3 regions of the Spirosoma sp. KUDC1026 genome follow, and region 1 is predicted to be linked to each of the others. Evidence: riboswitches for the same ligand, from Rfam matches in the RefSeq annotation. Region 1 holds a riboswitch; each other region holds the start of a gene.

Region 1 (7,609 bases):
ACTGGCTACCCTGTTGGGCAAACTCTTTCGCTTTCGTCTGCATCGCCTGGTCAAACACCTCTTCATCGGCTAGCCCGTTCTGTTCGGCGTAGTCGCGTACGTCCTGCGTAATCTTCATCGAGCAGAAATTGGGACCGCACATCGAGCAGAAATGAGCCGTTTTAGCCCCTTCGGCGGGGAGGGTTTCGTCATGATATTCACGGGCTGTGTCCGGGTCGAGTGAGAGGTTGAACTGATCCTCCCAGCGAAACTCGAAACGGGCTTTGCTGAGGGCATTGTCGCGGTACTGCGCTCCCGGATGACCTTTCGCCAGATCGGCCGCGTGGGCCGCAATCTTGTAGGTGATCACCCCATCCTTCACATCTTTCTTGTTAGGCAGTCCCAGGTGTTCTTTGGGCGTTACGTAGCAGAGCATGGCCGTGCCGAACCAGCCGATCATGGCCGCGCCGATACCCGATGTGATGTGGTCGTAGCCGGGTGCAATGTCGGTCGTCAGTGGCCCAAGCGTGTAGAACGGCGCTTCGTCACACTCCCGCAACTGCTTGTCCATGTTTTCTTTGATGAGGTGCATCGGTACGTGCCCCGGCCCTTCAATCATTACCTGTACGTCGTGTTTCCAGGCAATCTTGGTCAGTTCGCCCAGCGTTTCAAGCTCCGCAAACTGGGCCGCATCGTTCGCATCGGCAATAGAGCCGGGCCGTAGGCCGTCGCCCAGCGAGAAGGCCACATCGTAGGCTTTCATAATCTCGCAGATATCCTCAAAATGCGTGTACAGGAAGTTCTCTTTGTGATGCGCCAGACACCATTTAGCCATGATACTGCCACCCCGCGACACAATTCCCGTTACGCGTCGGGCCGTCAGCGGAATGTAACGCAGCAACACCCCCGCGTGAATCGTGAAGTAATCAACGCCCTGCTCCGCCTGTTCGATCAGCGTATCGCGGAATAGCTCCCAGGTCAGCGCTTCAGCCTTGCCGTTCACTTTCTCCAGGGCCTGGTAGATAGGCACCGTTCCGACGGGTACCGGGCAGTTCCGGATAATCCACTCGCGGGTTTCGTGAATGTTCTTGCCTGTCGACAGATCCATCAGCGTATCGCCACCCCAGCGGCAACTCCACACGGCTTTCTCTACTTCCTCCTCAATACTCGACGAAACCACCGAGTTGCCGATGTTCGTGTTGATCTTGACCAGAAAATTCCGGCCAATAATCATGGGCTCGCTCTCGGGATGGTTGATGTTGGCCGGGATAATGGCCCGACCAGCGGCTACCTCCTGCCGAACAAACTCGGGGGTAATGTGGCCTTTGGGCGTGTTGGCCCCAAAACTATTGCCCGGATGCTGTTTGCACAGTGTGGATTGGCTGTTGAGCGCCGGTCCCGCATCGGCGTACCGGCCGGTGCGGTCGATACGCTGGTTTTCCCGGATGGCGATGTATTCCATTTCGGGCGTGATAATGCCTTTGCGGGCGTAATGCAATTGCGTCACATTCTGGCCCGCGCGGGCTCGGTACGGATGGCGAATGTGTGCAAACCGTAGGGCGTCCAGTTTCTGGTCGGCCAGGCGTTGGTTGCAGTAGTCCGACGAGAAAGCGGATAGCTGTTCAACATCGCCCCGGTCTGTAATCCACGATTCGCGCAGGCGAGGCAGACCCAGCTCCAAGTCGATGGTTACGTCTGGGTCGGTATAAGGCCCGCTGGTGTCGTAGACCGTCACCGGTGCATTGGGCTGGTTCACTTTTTTGGCCCCAACGTACGATACGGTGTCGGACAGGGTGATTTCGCGCATGGCCACCCGAATGTCGTGCAGTTGGCCGGGCACGTAGATTTTGCGGGAGCCGGTCAGTGGCTGGCGCGTGATAGACTGCTGCGTATGCAGTGGCTGGGTTTTGGGGTTTTGGCTCATCCTCCCTGAGTTGCTTGTAAAACCGTGATTTTTTCGTTGCCGGATAAAGAGAATTGTTCCCAGGTGACGCGGGGGACAATGACGTTGTTGACGGCAACGGCGATTCCTTTTTTCTGGGACAGCGCGAGCTGCGTCAGTAGACTACCGAGTGAGGCCGTTGGCGACGTATCAACAGGCTGGTTGTTAACGGATACAGTCATAGTCGTGCGTTAAGGCCAAACGCAGCGCTGGTAGGGGAGACCACAGAAAAAGACAACGGGAGAAACGAGCAGAAAAAGGGCCGAATGGGTATCGGTATGTCAAACCCGGATTAGATTTAATCCTGAGGAATCGAGTGTATAAACAACACAATTCCAGCTAATTGACGTACGGATAACTTAATTAATATACGACCTGTGTTCTTGCTTTTCCCTCCGCAGGTATTATCCTGTTCAGGTTCAAAGGGTGATATCTCAGCCCGTTCGGGCACCCCTAAAGCTTCGCTGTTTAGCAACACAAAGGTAGAAAACTTTTTAATACGAGCGGTTCCCAACTAACAAGACTCCCGCTAGAAACGGTATTATCGACATCGATAGTGCTTTTTTTCTGTCATCCCGACATCAGGAGGGATCTTTGGGAATGAAAGAAACGGACTCCCGCTTAGTGTCCGGCTCGAGGCTGTATTTCTGCTTAAACAGATCTTCTGCCTGCTGCCGGGTTTGATTGACAAAAACGGCAAAATAATGATATGGCTCTTTCTGATAAGTAATCAGGACAACGGGGCTGAGGTTGGTAGATAGGCCGCAGTTTGGTTTTGTATAGTGGCAGTTGGTGAACGTTCGTCCGTGTAAAATCGGCCAGTCAGTCCCTTTTGTTGAGCAGGACAGTGGAAGAGCGCCAAGTGCACGTGTCCTATTTCATGTGTCCCAGCTCACGTAGTGCCTTAACCCACTGGATGTACCCCGCGCCAACGAGATGTAGGCCGTCGTTGGTGTATCGAGCGTCGAGTTTACCGGCGCTGTCGGCGAGGTAAGCATGCAGATCGACGTAGGGCTGACCGTTTTCGGCGGCTAGCTGCCGGAGCGCATCGTTGAGTGCCTTGATGTGGGCGTCTTTGCCCTGATGGCGTTTGAACTGCGGGAATGTATCGTTGGTAGGGAAAACGCTTTGCAGATAAATGCGGGTACGGGGCGATTCCCGTCGGATCTGCTGAACGATTAACCGGTAATTCCGAATAATCCGCTCGTCGGGGATCTCACGGGCTAGGTCATTGATGCCGATCAGCAGAAAAATTTTGGCCGGTTTCGACGCGGTCACTTCGCCCAGTCGGGCCAGTACGCCAAACGAAAGATCGCCCGAGATGCCCCGGTTTTTGACGTGGGGATCATCGAAGAGTTCAGCCCACTCGCCAAAGTCACTGATGCTGTTGCCCAGGAAAATGATTTCCTTTTTGGTGTTGGGCAGGCTTTCGAACAGGGTTCGTTTCTGTTCGTAGAACGTGCTTCGGAACGTCGTGTCGGGTGTGGCGGTCTGTGCGAACGCGAAAGTGGCTGCCAGTAAGAACAGAAAGGTAGCAAGGCTGCGGGTAAGCCAAGCGTATAGGGATAGGTTCATGGGATCGGGGAGAAAGCTGCAAAATAAGGCAGATGGCCTATACAGGAAAAGACTTTTTTCGGCAGCTATCGGTACGCTGACCAGAGACGGCCAGTATATTTACGGAAACGAATACCAGCTGGTCGGCCCGTTGACGAATGCAGCCCGGGAAGCCCGGTGTAAACGTGGCCCGGCATGGGCATAATTTCCAACGTCTCGTATGTCTTACCAACCGATAACGGTTTCTACGCCAGGGCGCATCTGCCTCTTCGGCGAACATCAGGATTACCTGGGCCTGCCCGTCATTGCTGCCGCCATTTCCTGCCGTATTCAACTAACCGCCGAACGGACAAGTTTGCCGGACGTGGTGCTGCAGTTGCCTGATATTGGTAAGGAAGAGCGCTTTGGCCTGACTACGCTGCCGCTAACGTACCAGAACGATCGCGATTACTTTCGTTCGGCTGTTAACGTACTGCTCCGGGCGGGATTCACGTTTTCGGGCGGGATCGCGGGTGAGGTGCGAGGCGAAATTCCCATCAACGCTGGTACGTCGAGTTCGTCGGCGCTGCTGATTAGCTGGCTGAACGTACTATCCCGACTGGCGGATGAGCCGCGAATTCTACCCGCTACCGAACTGGCCGAACTGGCTTATGTGGCTGAGGTGCTGGAGTTTGGCGAACCAGGGGGCATGATGGATCACTACTCGACGGCAGTTGGGGGCGTTATCTACCTGGAGTCGCAGCCCAACATTCGCCTGGAAGCGTTTGCGCCCACTTCACCCGCGGCTCAACTGGGTACGTTCGTACTGGGTAACTCGCAGGACCCGAAAGACACCATCGGCATACTGGGCCGGGTGAAGTTCGGGATGCTCCGTATCGCCGATCAGCTAAGAGCGATGAACCCGGCATTTTCCCTGCATACGACCGCCATTACGGAGCTGCCCGAGTATAAAGACGTGCTGACCAAGGATGAATACATTCTGCTGAAAGGCAACATTGAAAACCGGGACATCCTGCGCGAAGCCCTGGATACGCTGCAAACGCCCCACGAACTGAGCGGTGGTCTGGATCACGAGAAGTTTGGTCAACTGCTGACCGATCATCACACCAACCTCCGCGACGCCCAGCAGATCTCGACGCCTAAAATCGATCGTATGATTGAGGCTGCGCTGAACGCCGGAGCGCTGGGTGGCAAAATCAACGGATCGGGTGGGGGAGGCTGCATGTTTGCCTACGCCCCCGAAAACCCCGAAGCCGTTGCCGAAGCCATCGAACGCGAAGGGGGCCGCGCTTACATTGTTAGTATCGCTGCCGGAACCACGTGTCTGCAGGATTTGACGTTGTCGGGAGAGTAGTCGGTAGAACGTGGGTGACCAGATAGTCAAAGTAAGGAACCTGCCCGGTTGCGGATCAGGTTGCAAGCTTTCCTACGATTCCCTAGGCGACTAACGACCGAATGACCTGGGGCGACGCCACAGAAAAAATAGAAAAACGCTGGCCAGGCTGATGGCTACCAAAGGACCGGCCCACTGATCGGAAAAGGACTGAATGGCAGCTTCGGCTGGTGATGCCGGATTATACAGCACGGTCACCCGGTCGCCGATGGCGTACGCGGCTGGACTTGAATACGTACCGCCGGTCAGTTCATGGTACTGCCCATCGACCGAATAGCGAACAACGGGGACCGTTGCGGTATGCTTCCGATTACTGATCATCTGGATGATCTGTCCTTCCGTCCGTTTTCCCGATGTCAGCAACCGGTAAGCGGTCTGGGCCTGGCGCAGACTGAAGTAAACGACGACCAGCATGAAAAGGGTAATGAATAGCCGCGTAGCTACCGACGTTGATGGTCGGGCGGGTGGTGCTTCCAGAAGAAACAGCTGACTCATGGCTTCGTCGACCGTCAGCGTACGGGCGGCTACCTGGTGCAGTCTACCTTTTATCGTATCTATTGACGGAAGATCTGAGCGGCTGAGGCTGCGGACCAAGGCAAGCAGCCCGGCAACGCTCACCAACCCGAGCAGGCTGCCGAAGCCGCCGAAAAGCAGCAGCGGTGACCAACGTTGAACGGTATTAGCTGCGTTCAATATCGTCGAATCCCGCTGCTGGGCGATGGACACCCGGTAGCCGTGCTGGATGATATACAACCCAACGGCCAGAAAAAGGAGCAGGACCAGACCTGTCAGACTGCGTTTGACCCATTGGGCTGTGGGCGAGTGGTGTAAATCCAGGTACCGTTCCGCGTCGGGGAGCGAGAGCGTTTGCTGCGCAACCTGACTGAAGAGCGAGCGAAATTCCTGGCCGGTCATAGGGAAGGTGAGTGGTGGTGAACTACTTCGACTGACCGAGTGAAACGTGCATCGCCTGGACTTCCGGATTGAGACGTTTCATGGGGGCAAACGACGACAGAAACTCACTGTCGCCCATTACCTGACCATATGCCTTTTCCTGCGCTGTCGTAAGCGTAGCGGGAGGGCCCAGCGTGAGCGCCAGCAGCGATTCGCCCGCGGGTAAGCTCATTTTGCCGCCCTGCCAGTCGGAAATGTTGCCGCCATAGTCCCAGCCAAAGCCCCAGAGCTTGAATGGTTTTCCGTTGCGCTTTTCCAGTTCACTTAATTGGGTGCCGATTCGCAGACCATCGGCTGTCTGCCAGCGCGTTGGAGCCAGGTTAGGAAGGGGGTTGCCTTCGTCGTCGGTTGTGGTGGGTCGGATCAGTATAAGCTCGGGATGCAGGCGTCCGGACGAGTCCTGATAAAGAATCTGCACCTCGTCGACGGTGCCTTTGTAAAGGGTAGTTCCCACAAATTCCTCTCCTTCGGCCCCGTAAATTGTGTCGCCGGCTGTAACGACAGAGGGCCCAAACCGACGTAGCAAATCGGCTTCCGACGTTGTAAACTGGATCGGTCCAACCCGTTCGCCGGGAATAATCTGGAAATCGATAGCCTTGCTCTCCGTCAGCGAATCCGCCGATTTCGTGTCTGCGGTATGAGACTCTTTCGGTTTGCAGGCAAAGGCGAGTAGGCAAAGGAACAGCAGAACGGGCAGCGTATGCGTCATGGTGAGAAAATGGGGGAGGGGCTAACTGAACAAACCTGTTTTCAAGGCTTTGGCCACAGCCTCGGACTTGGAGTTGACGTGAAGCTTTTCGTAAATATTTACGATATGCGTCCGCACGGTACCCATGCTGATCTGGCAGTGATACGCAATGAGTTTGTAGCTGTCGCCCTCCACCAGTCGATGTAATACGTCGCGTTCCTTTTCAGTCAGCGCATACGGGTTGGACTGGGTCGTTGGGGAGCGGAAAGCGTCCAGAACTTTCAGAGCGATGGAAGGGGTCATGGCAGCCCCGCCGGACATCACCTCGCGGATTGATTCGATGATCTTATCGGCGGGCGTCTTCTTCAAAAGGTAACCAACCGCGCCGGCTGAGATGGCCGAAAAAATGCGTTCGACGTCCTCGAAAACGGTCAGCATCAGGATTTTAGGGGCGGTGGTCTGCTTCCGGATAAGCTGTACCGCTTCGATACCGGTGCGGCCCGGCATGTCGATGTCCATCAGAATCACGTCGGGCTGCTCGCGTTGCACGCAGGCCACCGCGTCGAGGGCGTCGGGGTGGGTGCCGGTTACGATCAAATCATCGGTTGCGTCGAAAACGAGCGAGAGCGTTTCGCGAAGAGAATCGTTATCGTCGAAGATGGTGACGCGAATCATAGTGGGTGTCAGTTAAGCCGAAAAGCTACTTTTAGTACGATAGTTCAGTAAAAGTAACCGTTCGAATACTAGCTGTAAATCGGATAAGTGTACGATGGTTATTTGACAGGATTAAAAGGATTGGTTTTTTTGAATTCTCTTAAATCCCTGTAATCCTGTCAAAAAACTGCCTGCTAAATCGCTGCGGAGGTAAGTTCGAGGGTGGTACCCTGGCCGGGAACGGACCGTACCGTCAGTTTGCCACCCATGGCCAGGGCGCGCTGCTGCATACTCTGCTGCCCCGTGCGGCTGCTGAGCTGATCGGCGTCGAAACCCCGGCCATTATCCTCGATAACAACCTTGAACTGACTGTTCTGCCGCTCGAAACGTAACGTAGCCCGCGTAGCTTCCGAGTATTTGATCAGGTTATTGATGGCTTCCTTAC
Region 2 (7,609 bases), 1.8 Mb from region 1:
TCCAGATCTGGATTTCTTCGGCCCGGATAGCACCACCAATTAGCGAAGCTGTATAATCGGAACCGCCCCGTTTGAGGTTATCAACCTCAGCCCGTGGATTCCGGCATATGAAACCCTGCGTTACGATGATCTGCTTATCATCGTGCTGCGGCAGCATATCGGCCAGTTTTTGTTCCGTAAATGAGATAACTGGTTCGTTGTCCGCGTCGATCTGCATGAATTCAAGTGCAGGCAGGAGGACCGACGGAACACCTTCTTCGTTCAGGTACGACTGGAAAAGTTGCGTACTCAGCAATTCACCTTCGGCTACCAGCTCTTTTTCCTGCTTCAGCGTAAAGGGCTTAATTGTCGTTAGCGAGCGGATAAATGAAAACTCCTTATCAACGATCTGCCGGCCAGCCGCCTTACCGGCTTCGGTACTGTACAACTCACCGACAAACGTATCGTAATGCGCTTTGAGCGCGTCGATTGTCTGATTCGCCTGAGCCTCGTTGTTTTCTTTGAGGGCTTCACCAATAGCCAGGAGTGAGTTCGTTGAACCCGACAGCGCTGATAATACGACAATTTTACGTGTATCATCAGCCGTAACCAATCGACGGATGGACTGCATGCGTTCGGGCTTCCCGACCGATGTACCGCCAAATTTCCAGACGTGCATTTTTAAAGAGTGAAAGAGTGAATGAGCGAAAGAGCGAAAGAGCGAAAGAATGAAACTTAGCTGATCGCTCTTTCACTCTTTCATTCTGCATCGGCGGTCCGATTTCGCTCTTTATATTTTGCTATAAACTTGCTTCTGTAAGCCGAGCATTTTGATGGCGGTGATGGCGGCTTCATCACCTTTGTTGCCGTGTTTGCCGCCCGCCCGGTCAAGGGCCTGCTGCTGATCGTTTGGGGTCAGGACGCCAAAAATGACGGGCTTGCTGGTTTTTAAACTAACATTGGTCAGGCCCTGCGCTACGGCGTGGTTGATGTAATCGTTGTGCTTTGTTTCACCCTGAATCACGCAGCCCAGGGCGATCACTGCGTCGATATCATCACGCTGCGCAAACCACTGCGAGCCCAGTGTCAGCTCATAACTGCCCGGAACGTTCGCCCGAACAATGTTTTCTGCCTTAACACCGTACTGAAGCAAGGTTTGGTGAGCGCCGTTGTAGAGCGCTTCTGTCACTTCGGTATTCCATTCGGAAACCAGAATGGCAAAACGCCGGTGACTGACATCGGGTAGCGCATCCGTTGAGAAGACGCTGAGATTTTTTAGTTCAGAAGCCATATAACCTTGAAAATTTCGTCTGTGGGAGAATGAAAACAAAAAAGGACAAAACCCCGATCGGTTTTGTCCTTTGCTGTATTTATGGTGTCAAATACGCTTACGACTCACCGACCGCTGCCTCCAGCAACGATTTGTATTTTCGAGCACTAACGGCTTCGGTCGACTGCGCGTATTTTTCGATGATCGTGTTGTACGTATCGATCGCTTTATCGTTCTGTTTAGCTTGTTCCTGGGCAACAGCCAGTTTCATCAGGTATGATGGGCTAAAGAATTTATTCGGCTTGTAATCAGCGGCCTTCTGATAGTAGCTAGCTGCCTCTTCGAAGTCTTTTTTCTCCATATACGCATCACCAATGAGCGAGTAGGCACGCGCCTGCACCAAGAGGTCCGATGAACTGAAGTTTTTGAGCTGATCAATAGCTTCGTCGTATTTACCCTGTTTCAACAGAGCAGTTCCAGCATAGAAAGCAGCGAGGTTACCAGCGGGTGTCGAACCGTAATTGTCAGCAACGGAAATCAGACCGGGTGTTTTGCCATCGCCATTCAGCGCCTGCTTCAGAGAATCAGCTTCGAGTTGATAGACAGACGGAAAAAGCTCAACCTGGGCGGTTTCATCCTGACTGCTCACGTAATACCGATAGCCGAAGAAACCGACAATCAGCAGCACAATACCACCAAGGACGCCGAAAAGGACATTCCGGTTCTCCTCAAAAAAATATTCGGCCCGTTCAAACTGACCAGTTAACGCGTCCGGGTCTTCTAAAAAATCCAATCCGCTGTTCTTCTTGCTCATGCTTTTGCAATTTGGATTGCAAAATTAGAAATAATTAGACTTGTGGAAAAGTGTAAGCCTCAAAACTTTACATAAAGATTTTTTATCCAATGGCTGTATCACGGACAGACATTACTTCGGACGGTCGAACGCAGCGAATCTGATGCGGCAGTAAAATTTCGATGGCTACCGTTTCGCCAGTCAACGTAACAAACTCAACCTCGAATCCTTTTCCGTCTCCGTATACAGTCAAAATCGTGCCAACATCACCCTGTTTCAGTCGGCCGTCACCAGAATCTTCCTGGAGTACAACCAAATCAAACTCATTCATATGGGTACTAACTGATTTGTTTAATTAATCTAAGTTGTATGTCATAAGCTTGTTTCGAGGGCATAAGCCAGCAGAAACAAGACGATCTTGATCAGAAAACCGGCTTCCGTAACCGCATGAATCTTTTTGGGAAACCGCATCGTGATTTGACCGCCGGGCGGCCCCGTGAAGGCTTGCTCAATACGCTGACGCAACGCCTTTTTGTAAGCAACTTGCCAAGCTGGGTCGGGCCGCTTGCTGTTGCGTTTACGTTGAATCTGCAGGTAAATCTGTTCACAATCGGCATAAAACGTTTCCTGTTCATAGTCCGTATAACCAGCATCGCCAAACACCTCGCTGCCCGCTGTCAAGTTCAGGTGCATCATCTGCAAGGCCGTTACGTCCACCATCGAGCCAGGTAAAAGAAAAAACTGCACCGGCTGTTTATCAACAGTGGTGATGAGTTGAACGCGAAACCCAAAGAAGAACCGACGTTTGGATGCGATCTTACCCCGGTAGTCTTCCCCTTCTACCAAGCGCGAGCGACCAATGCGAATGTTATCACAGACGGCCACAGGGAAGGAGTCAATCAAGTACTGGCCACCCAAGTTGAGCGCTTTAAAAAAGTCAGCCAGATAGTAAAACAACACACTCAGTGTGTGCGCCAAGCGATGCAACCGCCGATTAAAAGCCGACTTTTCCAGCATCAGAACGCCTTGCTTGTCAGCCATATAGAGCATAGCAGAGGCTTGATTTCCGCCGAAGAAGCGGGCCGATATGATGGCGGTCGTCAGCACGATACTATCCGGTACTTTTGGTGTGGCCTGTGGTTTGCAGGAGCCACGATGATTGGTTTCCAGAAAAAAGTCATCCAGAAAGCAGTAAATTGCCAGCACTTTTTCAGACATAGCCAGAGCGGGTTATCAATGTTTTCGCACCTCAAAGGTACGCCTGCTCTACGCTATGTCTTTTTTTGTGCTCGTATCAATCGGCTTTCATGCAACTTAGATTAATTAACGACACATCAATGATCTTGTTTTTAGAAATGGTGTAGATTTGTGCCGCTAATCTTCTAAGGGGTGCCCTAAAACGACGGGCTGAGATTATACCCATTGAACCTGATCCGGGTAATGCCGGCGAAGGGAAACGGAGTTCATGTATACTAACTTTTTGACAACCAAAAGGTAGGTTTGGCCCCTTGGCCTATCATCATGTTTTTTTCGCAATGAAAAAACCGATGATTGGGCGGTATAACCGCTTTTATCTGTTGGCAGCCCTGTGTTGGCTGTCAGTGCTACCCGCATGGGCGCAGTTTACAATTTCAGGTTCTGTGGTTGACGCCGACGGAGCCGAGACCTTACCCGGCGCGGCCATTACCATTGAAGGGACTTACAAAGGCACCTTCACAAAGACAGATGGTACGTTTCAGTTAACTAACGTACCGTCGGGACCTTTGTCTTTACGAGTTTCGCTCCTGGGCTACGAGCCCCAAATCAGAGAGCTGCAACCAACGCAGAACGAAACCATCTCGATACGCCTTCAGAGGACCGCCGTTGTTGTGGATGAAGTAACGGTGAGCGCTACCCGGGCCGATCAGAAGTCAGCGATTGCCTACACGAACGTATCGCGCCGGGATCTGAACAAGCTTAACTTAGGACAGGATATTCCGCAGCTGCTCAATTTCACGCCTTCTATTGTTACTACCTCCGATGCGGGTGCTGGCGTGGGTTACACAGGCATCCGGATTCGGGGATCGGATGCCACGCGGGTAAACGTAACGCTGAACGGAATTCCGTACAACGACGCTGAGTCGCAGGGAACCTTCTTCGTGAATATGCCCGACTTTGCGTCGTCGGTGAGTAGTATTCAGATTCAGCGGGGCGTTGGTACGTCGACGAACGGGGCCGGCGCGTTCGGTGCTTCGCTGAACATTCAGACAAACCAGCTTCAGGAAAAGCCGTATGCCGAAGCAAATGTCTCGGCGGGTTCGTTCGGTACCCGAAAAGTGAACGTACTAGCCGGAACGGGTCTGCTCAATAACCATTTCGTACTTGATGCCCGCCTGTCCAAAATTTATTCGGATGGCTACGTCGATCGGGCTTTCTCGGATCTGAAATCGTTCTATATCTCCGGTGGCTACTACACCAAGAAAAGCTTTTTCCGGCTGAATGTTTTCTCCGGGCAGGAGCAGACTTACCAATCGTGGGGTGGAGTACCCGCAGATTTACTACGTACCAACCGGACATACAATGTCTATACGTACGACAACGAAACGGATAACTATCAACAGGATAACTACCAGCTCATTACGTCGCACGAGCTGAGCCGAAACTGGCGACTGAATGTGTCGGCCTTTTACACGAAAGGGCGGGGGTATTACGAGCAGTATCGCCCGAATGACCGGTACAGCAATTATGGTCTGCCCAACGTCGTGATCGGCGATTCGGTCATCACGCGGACGGACATTATCCGCCGTCGCTGGCTGGATAATGACTTTTACGGCAGTGTATTTTCGCTCGACTTTAACAGCTTTAAAAAGCTGACAATGAACATTGGTGGGGGCTGGAACCAGTATAAAGGCGCTCACTTCGGCGAAATCATCTGGGCGCGGGTTGCCGGAAACACGAACATCCGGGATCGATACTACAATGACGACGCTACCAAAACGGATTTTAATCTGTATGCCAAAGCGTTCTATCAGTTCACATCGAAACTCAACGCCTACGCCGACCTGCAGGTTCGGCGCATTGATTACTCGTTCCTGGGTTTCAACAGTCAGCTACAGAACGTACAGCAGGATGCCAACCTGACATTTTTTAATCCTAAAGCTGGTCTGACGTACACACTCAACGATCAAAATTCGGTGTATGCGTCGGTTGGGGTTGGCCACCGCGAACCAAACCGGGATGATTATACACAATCAACTCCCGTAAGTCGCCCTAGAGCAGAGGCTCTGATCGATTACGAAGCAGGCTACAAACTGCAAACTACCCGGCTGGCGTTTACGGCAAACGCGTATTACATGAACTACCGGAACCAGCTCGTATTGTCGGGTCAGTTGAACGACGTTGGCGCTTATAATCGGGTGAACGTACCGAGCAGCTACCGGGCCGGTGTCGAACTAGAAGCCGGGGCGCGTCTGACGAATCAACTGCAATGGAATCTGAACGCCACGTTCAGCCAGAACAAAATTCGGAATTTCACGGAGTACCTCGACAATTTCGACAACGGGCTCCAGGAAGCACGGCAGTACAGCAAGACAGATATTGCCTTTTCGCCCAACGTAATCAGTGGTTCCCAGCTGATGTACACACCGGTGAAAGGGCTTGAGTTAAGCTTGCTGTCGAAATATGTAGGCAAGCAATATCTGGACAATACGTCGAATGAAAGCCGGAAACTGGATTCGTATTTCACCAATGACATCCGACTGATTTACTCGCTGAAACCGAAATTTGCGCAGGAAATTACGTTTACGTTGCTGTTCAACAATGTCTTCAATGAGTTGTACGAGTCGAATGGATATACGTATGCCTACATTTCAGAAGGAGCCGTACGAGCCGACAATGGCTACTATCCACAGGCCGGACGAAACTTCCTGGCAGGGGTGAGGGTACGATTTTAATCAATAAAAAGGGTCGGTTTGCGCCGACCCTTTTTTGTTATCCGATTGCCTGTTCCAGATCCTGGATTAAATCTGCTATGTCCTCAATACCGACGCTGAGCCGGATCAGGGTGTCCTTCAATCCGTTCTTTTCCCGCTCTTCTTTCGGAATACTGGCATGGGTCATGCTGGCGGGGTGCGTGCAAAGGGATTCGACCCCTCCTAGCGATTCACCCAGGGAGAATACGTGGAAACTCTCCATCACCCGAACCGCTTCGGGCATGGAATCGCCTTTGAGTTCGAAGGAGAGCATGCCGCCGAAACCGCGCATCTGCCGCTTCGCCAGCTCGTGTCCCGGATGGTCGGTCAGACCTGGATAATAAACCTGACCCACCTTAGGATGCTGCGCCAGGTATTGAGCTACCTGGAGGGCGTTCTCACCGTGGCGCTGCATCCGGACGTGCAGTGTTTTGATACCTCGCAATACCAGGAAACAATCCTGCGGGCCCGGTACGGCACCACAGGCATTTTGAATAAATTCCAATCGCTTGGCTATCTCATCGTCATTCAAGACAATAGCGCCCATAACCGTATCGGAGTGGCCACCGAGGTACTTAGTTGCCGAGTGCACCACGATATCAGCGCCCAGATCGAGTGGGTTTTGTAAATAAGGCGAAGCAAACGTATTATCGACAACGAGCCGGATGCCACGCTGTTTCGTGATCACAGCAATAGCCGTAATATCAACCAACCGAAGGAGTGGGTTTGTTGGCGTTTCAATCCAGACCATTTTCGTCGCGGGCGTAATGGCCGCTTCCAGATTGGCTGGGTCGTCTAAGCTGATAAATTTAAAGGTCAGGCCAAACTCCTGGAAAACCCGCACCATAATCCGGTATGTGCCGCCGTAGAGGTCGCTACTGGCAATAATTTCATCGCCGGGTTTGAAGAGTTTAAGAATGGCGTCGGTAGCACCCAGTCCCGACGCATAACAAATTCCATGTTTGCCGTTTTCGAGCGCAGCCAGGTTATTTTGCAACACGGTTCGCGTAGGGTTCTGCGTCCGAGCGTATTCATAGCCTTTATGCTTACCCGGCGATTCCTGAACGTAGGTTGACGTTTGGTAAATAGGCGTCATGATGGCGCCCGTTGTTGGGTCCGGTTCGATCCCCGCGTGAATGGCTTTTGTTCCGAATTTCATGCCCGAAGGTAGTAAATGGCCATCAACAACATCAGGCCTTTTGAGGTTTGTTACGTAGTGAACCCTTATATACGATCTAAAATCACGGGCCCAGCCATTGCGGGCGTATTACTATCCATAACACCCGTCGTCTTTACGTCGGTGCTGACTTACTATGCGGTTGTTTACGAGAAATTCATTGCTGAATTTACGGGTTGGGAGTGGGCACTGATTACGTTAGTGTGCACCATCACATCGGCGGCTTTGACCCCGCCCACTATTCTGGCGCTCATCTTCGGTTATTTTCTGGGGTGGAATGCGGTGCTGCCCATCTTCATCATCAACCTGGGAGGAATTCTACTGATCAATTTACTGGTCCACTGGATTGACCACGACCGATTTCTCAAATTCCTGCGTCGTAATCCCAAAGCGCAGTCGGTACTGGATCGGATTCGGGGGAAGGAGCTTGAGGTGATATT
Region 3 (7,609 bases), 220 kb from region 1:
TACCACTTGAAACCTGAAAATGGCAAACCGGAAGCTGCTTTTCGGGACGTGCGGCTTGGCGCCCCAACGCCAGCAAATGAGCAACTGCTTTAGGAAATCTCCCAGCATATAATTATACGCAAAACCACTCAATAGTCCTCGTCAAGACGCCGGAAGCTGTGTCTCAAAAACAGCCCCGGCTAGCACGCTACGCAAGATAAGGGCGTAGCCAGAAAGCCACCGTTGTGTTTATTGTATGGTAGTGCTTACACCTGCCACTCTTCTAACTGATACGCGTCGTTCCAGAAGTACCATTCCAGGCGGCTTGACTGCATGAAAGCGGCCTTCATTTGGTCGCGCTCGGTGGGGCTGGCCGATTCGGCAAGCTGGTCGGTGAGGGCGAGCATTTGGCTGACGACCCAGTCGAAGTCGTCACCGGCGTACGTGTCGATCCAGGCCTGGTAGGGGTTCTGAGGACTGGCCTGGGCATAGATGGACTTGCCTACCTCGCGGTAAATCCAAAAGCAGGGGAGCACGGCTGCCACGCCCACCGCCAGCGACTGGGTAGCCGCTGTCGCGAGCAGAAAATTGGTGTAGGCAAAGCAGGCTGGTTTCTTGCTGGTCTCCGGCTGGATATCGTAGAGCGCAAAATACTTTTCGTGCAGTATCCGCTCCACCCGGATAGCGTTAGTGGCAAACTCGGTGAATTGCAGAATATCGGCGGGTGCCGTGGCTTTGACGGCCAGTTGCGCTAGTGCCCGACTGAAATCAGTCAGGTAAAGGGCGTCCTGCTGGATGTAATACTGAAATTTAGTAGCGGGTAACGTACCGGCGGCCAGTTCCTGCACAAAGCCGTGGGAAAGAATGGTTTCGTACAGGGGCGTAATCTGCTGCCAGAGTTGATCGGTGAAGCGCATAAGAGAGTTTACTGCCAGTTGGAAAAGAAATGATGAACGGGGCCGTGACCGTGGCCGAGTTTGTAGGCTGCCCCCGCCTGTAACGTACCGGTGAGGTACGTTTTGGCTTGATCAACTGCGTCATGCAGGGGCAGGCCCTTTGCCAATCCGGCCGCAATGGCCGACGAGAGCGTACAGCCTGTGCCGTGTGAGTTGGGCGTAACGATACGTTGCGTCGGGAATAGGATTTGTTCGCCCGGCGACGGGCAAAGGATGTCCGTGCTGTCCCCGTCCAGTAGGTGCCCTCCTTTCACGAGTACCGCACCGGGGTACTGACTGCTTAGGTCATTGGCTGCCTGTCGTAAATCGTCAAAGGTCTCAAGCGTACGTCTCAGCAAAACACCCGCTTCGGGCAGGTTAGGCGTTATCACCGTTGCCATGGGCAGTAGGTAGGTTTTGAGCGCGTCGATGGCCTCGTCCTGCAGGAGTTTATCGCCACTGGTAGCCACCATGACCGGGTCGATGACGATGGTGTACACGTCGAAGGCGGTCAACGTATCGGCGATGGTTCGGATAATGTCGGGTGAGTGCAGCATACCGATCTTGACCGCGTTGGTACCAATGTCACTCAGGACAACTTTGATCTGTTCGGCCACAAAAGCGGGCGGGACGGGGTGAATGGCCGTAACGCCCAGTGTGTTTTGCGCCGTGAGGGCCGTAATAACCGACAGCCCGTAGCAGCCCAGCGCCGAAATCGTTTTCAGGTCGGCCTGGATGCCAGCGCCACCACCGCTGTCAGAGCCGGCAATTGTCAGAACCCGGGTGTATGTTTTCATAAGATTGAGCGAGTTGAATGAGTTGACGAGCCGCGTCGTAGGGCGACGGATGCCCACAAATAGCGGACACGACAGCCACCCCCGTTACGCCCGTTTGCCCAATGGACTGAAGGTTCGTAGCGTTGATACCACCGATGGCAAAAGTCGGCAGGTGGGTTTTTAAGCAGATGTCCCTTAACCCCAGCGCACCGAGTTCGCTGACGGTGTCGAGTTTAGTGGGCGTAGCGAAAATGGCCGCCACGCCCAGGTAGTCGATGTCGGCGTATGCCTGAGAAGCCAGCAGCTCGATCATGTTGTTGACCGACAGACCAATAAGCTTGTCCGGGCCGAGGAGCTTACGAACCAGCGGGTAGGGCATGTCGTCCTGACCGATGTGCACACCGTTAGCATCGATGGCCAGTGCTACGTCGATGCGGTCGTTGACGATCAGTCGGGCACCGTAGCGCTGCGTAATGGTTTTGAACGTAAGACCCAGTTCGACAAATGAACGAGTTGACATCGTTTTTTCGCGGAGCTGTACCCAGCGGATACCCGCCCGGCAGGCTTCTTCCACCACAAATGGTACCGTATGGCCCGCCCGCTGGCTGATGTCGCTGTCGGTGACCAGATACACGCGGTTGGTTGTGCTCACAGCTGTCCCAGTTTGAGGTGTGCCGCTACGTCCTGCGCAGTCAGTTGGTAGAGCGCATCCAGAAAATTGAGTTGCAGACTACCGGGGCCGGGCGACCGACGAGCGGCCAATTCTCCCGCCAGTCCCATCACGGCCATGCTGTGTACGGCCGCCTGGAAAGAGTTGGTGTTGACGGCGACAAATGCGCCGATTAGTGCCGTAGCGGTACAGCCCATGCCCGTTACCTTGGTCATCATGGGGTGACCATTGGCGACGGTCGCAACCTGATCAGCGCTGACGATATAATCCTCGGCTCCACTCACGACCACAACGCTGCCCAGTTCGGCGTTCAGTTGGAGGGCGCTGTCGAGTGCTGCCGATGAGCCATGTACGCTGTCGACTCCTTTGGTCCGGGCGTTCAGGCCAGCCAGCGCCATAATCTCCGACGCATTCCCCCGGATCACAGTAGGCGGGGCCAGGTCCAGTAGTTCCCGGCTGATCTGGTTGCGGTAGGGCGTAGCACCCACGCCAACGGGGTCAAAAACAATGGGTTTGCCCAGATTTCGGGCTACGTGGACGGCCTGGCGCATGCCTGCGACGAAATTCTGGTCCAGTGTGCCGATGTTGACCACCAGCGCGCTGGCAATGGTAACGAAATCAGCTACTTCTTCTTCGGCGTGCACCATAGCCGGAGAGGCTCCCAGCGCCAGCAGGGCGTTGGCTGTGTTGTTCATGACAACAAAATTGGTGATGCTTTGTACGAGGGGCGACTGCGAGCGAATCTGCTCAACGTCGTTCCAGATGGATTGGGGTGTTGCGGTCATACGGGTTGCGTTAACAGAGAAAATGCAACCTCAGGGGGAGAAAAGACCGCAGTCTGGCAGAGCAGCAAGCGGAGCTAACTTTTCCCTACGGCAGTACGAACTGCATCAGGTAATAAGGGTATTGTCTCAGTCGATCCGTTTGCAGATCGACACCCCTAAAGTTGTGCGGTAAAGGTACGTGAATTTTTGACAACCGATCAACCTGCTCTTGGCCAGAAGAGAAGCATTGGCTCAATCCTGTTACCTTTGGCACGCTATGCCTACCAAATTTTTCCCGTCTCTCCGCGCTATGTGGCTGCCCCTGTTCGTGTTGTCCTTTTTGCTCACGCACTGCCGCTCCCGCCAGACAACTGAACAAACACGGGTAACCGACAGCCGCCAAGCGAGTCCGTCGACGGGACAAGTTTCCATCCGACACGCCAAAGGCTTTTCGGTTGAGTACCTGCCTGGGTACAAACGGGTTCGTATTTTCAACTCGTCGGCCGCCGACAAAGACACGGCTACGTACGTACTGATTCCCCGGGGAGCCGCCAAACCGACGAATCTGCCAGTTGGTCAGGTGATCGAAACGCCCATTCGGAGCCTTGTTACGTTGTCATCGATGCACATTGGTTTACTCAGTTTCCTGAACGCCGAGAACGTATTGGTCGGCGTCGATAACGCGACGTATATTTCGTCGCCCCAGGTGACGAAGCGGGCGGCTGAAGGGAAAATCAAGGAGGTTGGTGGCGATCAGACGCTCAATGAAGAAGCCTTGATCGCCATGCACCCGGACCTGTTAATGGTATCGGGAAGCCCCACAGCGCAGCTCAATCGGTACCAGACATTAACCCGGGCGGGTGTGCCGGTGCTAATCAACTCCGAATGGCTGGAAACGACCCCGCTGGGCCGGGCGGAGTGGGTCAAGCTGGTGGCTGTGCTGCTGGATAAAGAAGCGCTGGTCAATCAGAAGTTTACCGAAGTCGAAACGGAGTATAATCGGCTAACGGCGATGACGAAGAACGTACCGAAAAAACCCAGTCTGATTGCGGGTATGAGCTATAAGGATGCCTGGTTTGTGCCCTACGGCGACAGTTACATGGCGCAATTTTTCCGGGATGCGGGCAGTACGTATCACTGGAACGACACGAAAGGGCAGGGGGGACTTGGTCTGAGTTTTGAAGCCGTTTATCCTGTCGCTCTCACCGCCGATTATTGGGTGAATGTAGGTACAGCTATCACCAAAGGGGATATCGTGGCGCAGGACGTTCGCTACGGCGATTTCAAAGCGTTCAAAACGGGGCAGGTATTTAACTACAACAAACGCGTGAACAAACAGGGGGCCAACGACTACTGGGAATCGGGCGCTGTCAACGCCCACCTTGTCCTCGCCGATCTGATCAAAATTCTGCACCCCGATCTATTGCCGGAACATAAGCTGGTTTATTACCAGCGGGTTAAATAAAGTCGTTACGTATTCTACTTTGTTTTTGTCATCCCGACGTCAGGAAGGATCTTCGGTAAGAGTAGTCAAAAAAGCCAGCTAGCGAAGATCCCTCCTGAGGTCGGGATGACAAAAAAGTGAAAAGAATTACGCTTCGACCCAGTTTACTTTTTCTTCGATGGGTTTGCGGATGGCGGGCTTAGGCTCGGCGTTATGATAGCCCATGTAGAAGAATCCCAGACATTTTTGATTGTCGTTGAGGCCCAGGAACTCGTGTAGTCGAGCCGGGCTGCTTGGCGAACTCCAGTAGGAACCAATCCCCAGGGCCGTTGTCGTGAGCCACATGTTCTGCACGGCGCAGGCTACGGCGGCTACTTCTTCCCATTCCGGCACTTTGTCGCTGTGTACGTCCATGATGATGGCCATGACACAGGCCGATTTCAGCACTTTGGTCCGTACACCTTCGTATTTCGCTTCCGAATAGGCTTCTGGCGCCGTTTGCGCTTTGTAGGCATCGCCGAAGAAATCGGCCAGTTTCTGTAGACCTTCACCCCGGAAAACAGTGAAGCGCCAGGGCTGAGTCAGGCGGTGCGTCGGCGCGTAGTTAGCGCTTTCGAGTACCTCTTCAATTAGCTCACGCGGAATTTCCTGATCGGTGTAGCTAGGTGGAAAAATACTCCGGCGGGTTTTGATAAGTTCGGTGATTGTGTCTGCGGATGTTGTCATATTACTACGTTAGTGTCTTACAGCCAGATGCTATTTCTGCTGAACCTTGAATAAACACCGGCGCGTTAGTTCGCGCAGTGCGATGGTTTTACCCCCGCTAAATTACGAGGAAAGTGGGAGGGGAGAAGCTGTCCGCAAAGATTCGGTGATCAGCCTGACCTACTGACCCGACGAAACCTTCATCAGAATAAGGCCCGCGACAATCAAAAGAGCGGCCAGAAACCGAGTCGCGTTAATCGGCTCGCCAAGCAGAAGAATGCCGACAATAAAGGCACCTACGGCACCAATGCCCGTCCAGATAACGTAAGATGTGCCCAGCGGCAGGGTTCGCATCGCCAAAGCCAGCAAACCAAAGCTGGCCATCATGGCAACAACGGTGATGAGGGAGGGGACGAGCCGGGTGAAGCCTTCCGACTGCTTCATAAAGTAGGCCCAGACGACTTCTAACAGACCCGCGAAAACTAAATAAACCCAGGACATGACCAAGACGGTTTTAGAGTAACCGGGCCGTCCCGAATGCGCTTCCCGCTCTGGGGGAGGTCGTCCTCCTGGTTTTTACTAACCTGTTGGTAAAGGGTGGCAGGCAATACAAAGTGCACACACTCCAGACAAAGAGGGGCAATTAGGAGCAACTGGAGCCATTCAGGTAGTTACGATCGATCAGTAGTCGCGCTCTGAGACGTCTCCTTCTCATCGGCGGTGGATCGTTTCTTCGTCCACAGAAAGTTTTTGGGCTTCTGGTTCTGATCAGCGGCTTCAACGAGATCAGCAATTCGCTTTTGCCGGGTCTCCGGCCGCTTAGCCAGCACCAGCCATTGTAGCAGATTCCGTCTGTCAGACCGGCATAAGCTCGAAAAATAACGTTCGGCGCTCGGCCTTGTCCGAAACGCGTCGGCCAGGTCGGCGGGAAGTACCAGCGCTTCCACCTCATCCAGAATTGTCCACGAGCCATTTCGCCTGGCAGTATCAAGGCTGTCAAAACCAGCTTTCGTCATCAGGCCGTTATCAACCAGTCGCTGAATACGTTCCTTGTTGACCTTCGACCACGTACTGACGGGTTTGCGCCGACTAAAAAACTGCCGATACCGTTCCGCATCGATGGGTTTTACCGTGCTGTCAATCCAGCCAAAGCAAAGCGCTTCCTCAACGGCTTCGCTGTAGGTGATCCCTGTAACAGCAGAGTTCTTCTTGTGGTAAACGAGCCAAATAAATTGCTTTGTGGCGTGGTGCTCATTAAGCCATTCCCGCCATTGCTGCCGGTTTGTGGGACAGAACGTTTCGATCTCCTGATCAGCCATTTGTTGTTGTGTTAGTTTCGACGTGCCGAACGTAACTGACATAAACGAAAATGAGGATAATGGTTTTTGTACAGCAGATGACAGAAAATAAATGTTACATCAACTACTAACGCATCGCGACCAGAATCATATTGACAAGGGCCATCCCAACCAGGTGATAACTACCCGTTATCAGGCCGTACAGGAAAGGCCGGGGGATGTTGGGATTGATAGCGATGTTGACGGTGTTGGCGAACAAGTAGCCAAGACCGACGATCAACGTAAACTGCAAGGCGTTGGCGTAAGACGTTACGTTCAACGCCTGCAAAAGAACGGCACAGGTTACGGTTATGATCAACGCGCAGACGGCCGGTCCAACAATGTAGAGCGGGTTCAGGCTTTGGGGCTCATTCGCGTCCCGGCCCAGGGAAATACGGTAGGGTTTCGGGAAAAGGAGCATATACCACAGAGAACCCAGCAGAAAATAAGGAACAAAAGCGGCCAGGACACTAAGCCAGTTGATGTCGGACAGTACGTTAAACATAGCTGAAAATGAGAGGTGAGAATTGTTGTCGTTTGACTTGACAAAGGTCACCCCATCCACTGACAGCCCTATGTCATAGGTCAATCGGGAGCGCAAAAAAAATCGTGTGCCCGCTGCGCCAGCTCACGCAACTGATCCCGCAGGGCGGGTGGTTCCAGGATGGTAACTGCCCCCGCGAACGGTAATAACCAAGTGGCCAGGTAAGGCATATCCCCGATCAGAAACGACATCTCCAGGCCACCGTCGGGCTGGGGTTGTTCGTCCGTCCAGCCATACTGATGTTTGGTATCGTGCAGGTGCTGTGCTAGGGCGGGCAGGACGGCTGCGGGCTGGAAATGAATAACGACTTTTTCTCTTGATCGCCGACTGGCTTCGGCGGCCCAGTACTGCTGCAACGTTTCGGGCCGGGCCGTAAAGACTTCCTCAGTAACGACCAGGTGCTTGATGCGGTCAAGCCGGAAATCCCGGAACGCCTGCCGCAGTCGGCAAAACGC

Evidence for each region. Region 1 has a riboswitch for thiamine pyrophosphate ahead of thiS (sulfur carrier protein ThiS). Riboswitches for the same ligand answer to the same signal wherever they lie in the genome.
Region 2: another riboswitch for thiamine pyrophosphate. It lies ahead of HU175_RS03045 (TonB-dependent receptor); the one in region 1 lies ahead of thiS (sulfur carrier protein ThiS).
Region 3: another riboswitch for thiamine pyrophosphate. It lies ahead of thiM (hydroxyethylthiazole kinase); the one in region 1 lies ahead of thiS (sulfur carrier protein ThiS).

The regions. Positions count from the first base shown of each region.
Region 1 is NZ_CP056032.1:4,731,869-4,739,477, reverse strand. It holds gene thiC (phosphomethylpyrimidine synthase ThiC) at 1-1,903, opposite strand, end outside; gene thiS (sulfur carrier protein ThiS) at 1,900-2,103, opposite strand; TPP riboswitch at 2,295-2,386, opposite strand; gene HU175_RS19805 (GDSL-type esterase/lipase family protein) at 2,795-3,496, opposite strand; gene HU175_RS19800 (galactokinase family protein) at 3,696-4,829, shown strand; gene HU175_RS19795 (DUF3592 domain-containing protein) at 4,920-5,783, opposite strand; gene HU175_RS19790 (hypothetical protein) at 5,806-6,531, opposite strand; gene HU175_RS19785 (response regulator transcription factor) at 6,553-7,185, opposite strand; gene HU175_RS19780 (tetratricopeptide repeat protein) at 7,359-7,609, opposite strand, start outside.
Region 2 is NZ_CP056032.1:703,033-710,641, reverse strand. It holds gene HU175_RS03070 (aspartate kinase) at 1-658, opposite strand, end outside; gene ribH (6,7-dimethyl-8-ribityllumazine synthase) at 770-1,270, opposite strand; gene HU175_RS03060 (tetratricopeptide repeat protein) at 1,368-2,063, opposite strand; gene HU175_RS03055 (DUF4926 domain-containing protein) at 2,146-2,373, opposite strand; gene HU175_RS03050 (IS982 family transposase) at 2,415-3,260, opposite strand; TPP riboswitch at 3,418-3,514, shown strand; gene HU175_RS03045 (TonB-dependent receptor) at 3,578-5,974, shown strand; gene HU175_RS03040 (cystathionine gamma-synthase) at 6,012-7,151, opposite strand; gene HU175_RS03035 (TVP38/TMEM64 family protein) at 7,209-7,609, shown strand, end outside.
Region 3 is NZ_CP056032.1:4,947,562-4,955,170, reverse strand. It holds gene tenA (thiaminase II) at 246-896, opposite strand; gene thiD (bifunctional hydroxymethylpyrimidine kinase/phosphomethylpyrimidine kinase) at 905-1,711, opposite strand; gene thiE (thiamine phosphate synthase) at 1,671-2,342, opposite strand; gene thiM (hydroxyethylthiazole kinase) at 2,339-3,145, opposite strand; TPP riboswitch at 3,211-3,312, opposite strand; gene HU175_RS20710 (ABC transporter substrate-binding protein) at 3,402-4,589, shown strand; gene HU175_RS20705 (nitroreductase) at 4,716-5,294, opposite strand; gene sugE (quaternary ammonium compound efflux SMR transporter SugE) at 5,454-5,774, opposite strand; gene HU175_RS20695 (YdeI/OmpD-associated family protein) at 5,945-6,634, opposite strand; gene HU175_RS20690 (DUF1761 domain-containing protein) at 6,699-7,115, opposite strand; gene HU175_RS20685 (helix-turn-helix transcriptional regulator) at 7,196-7,609, opposite strand, start outside.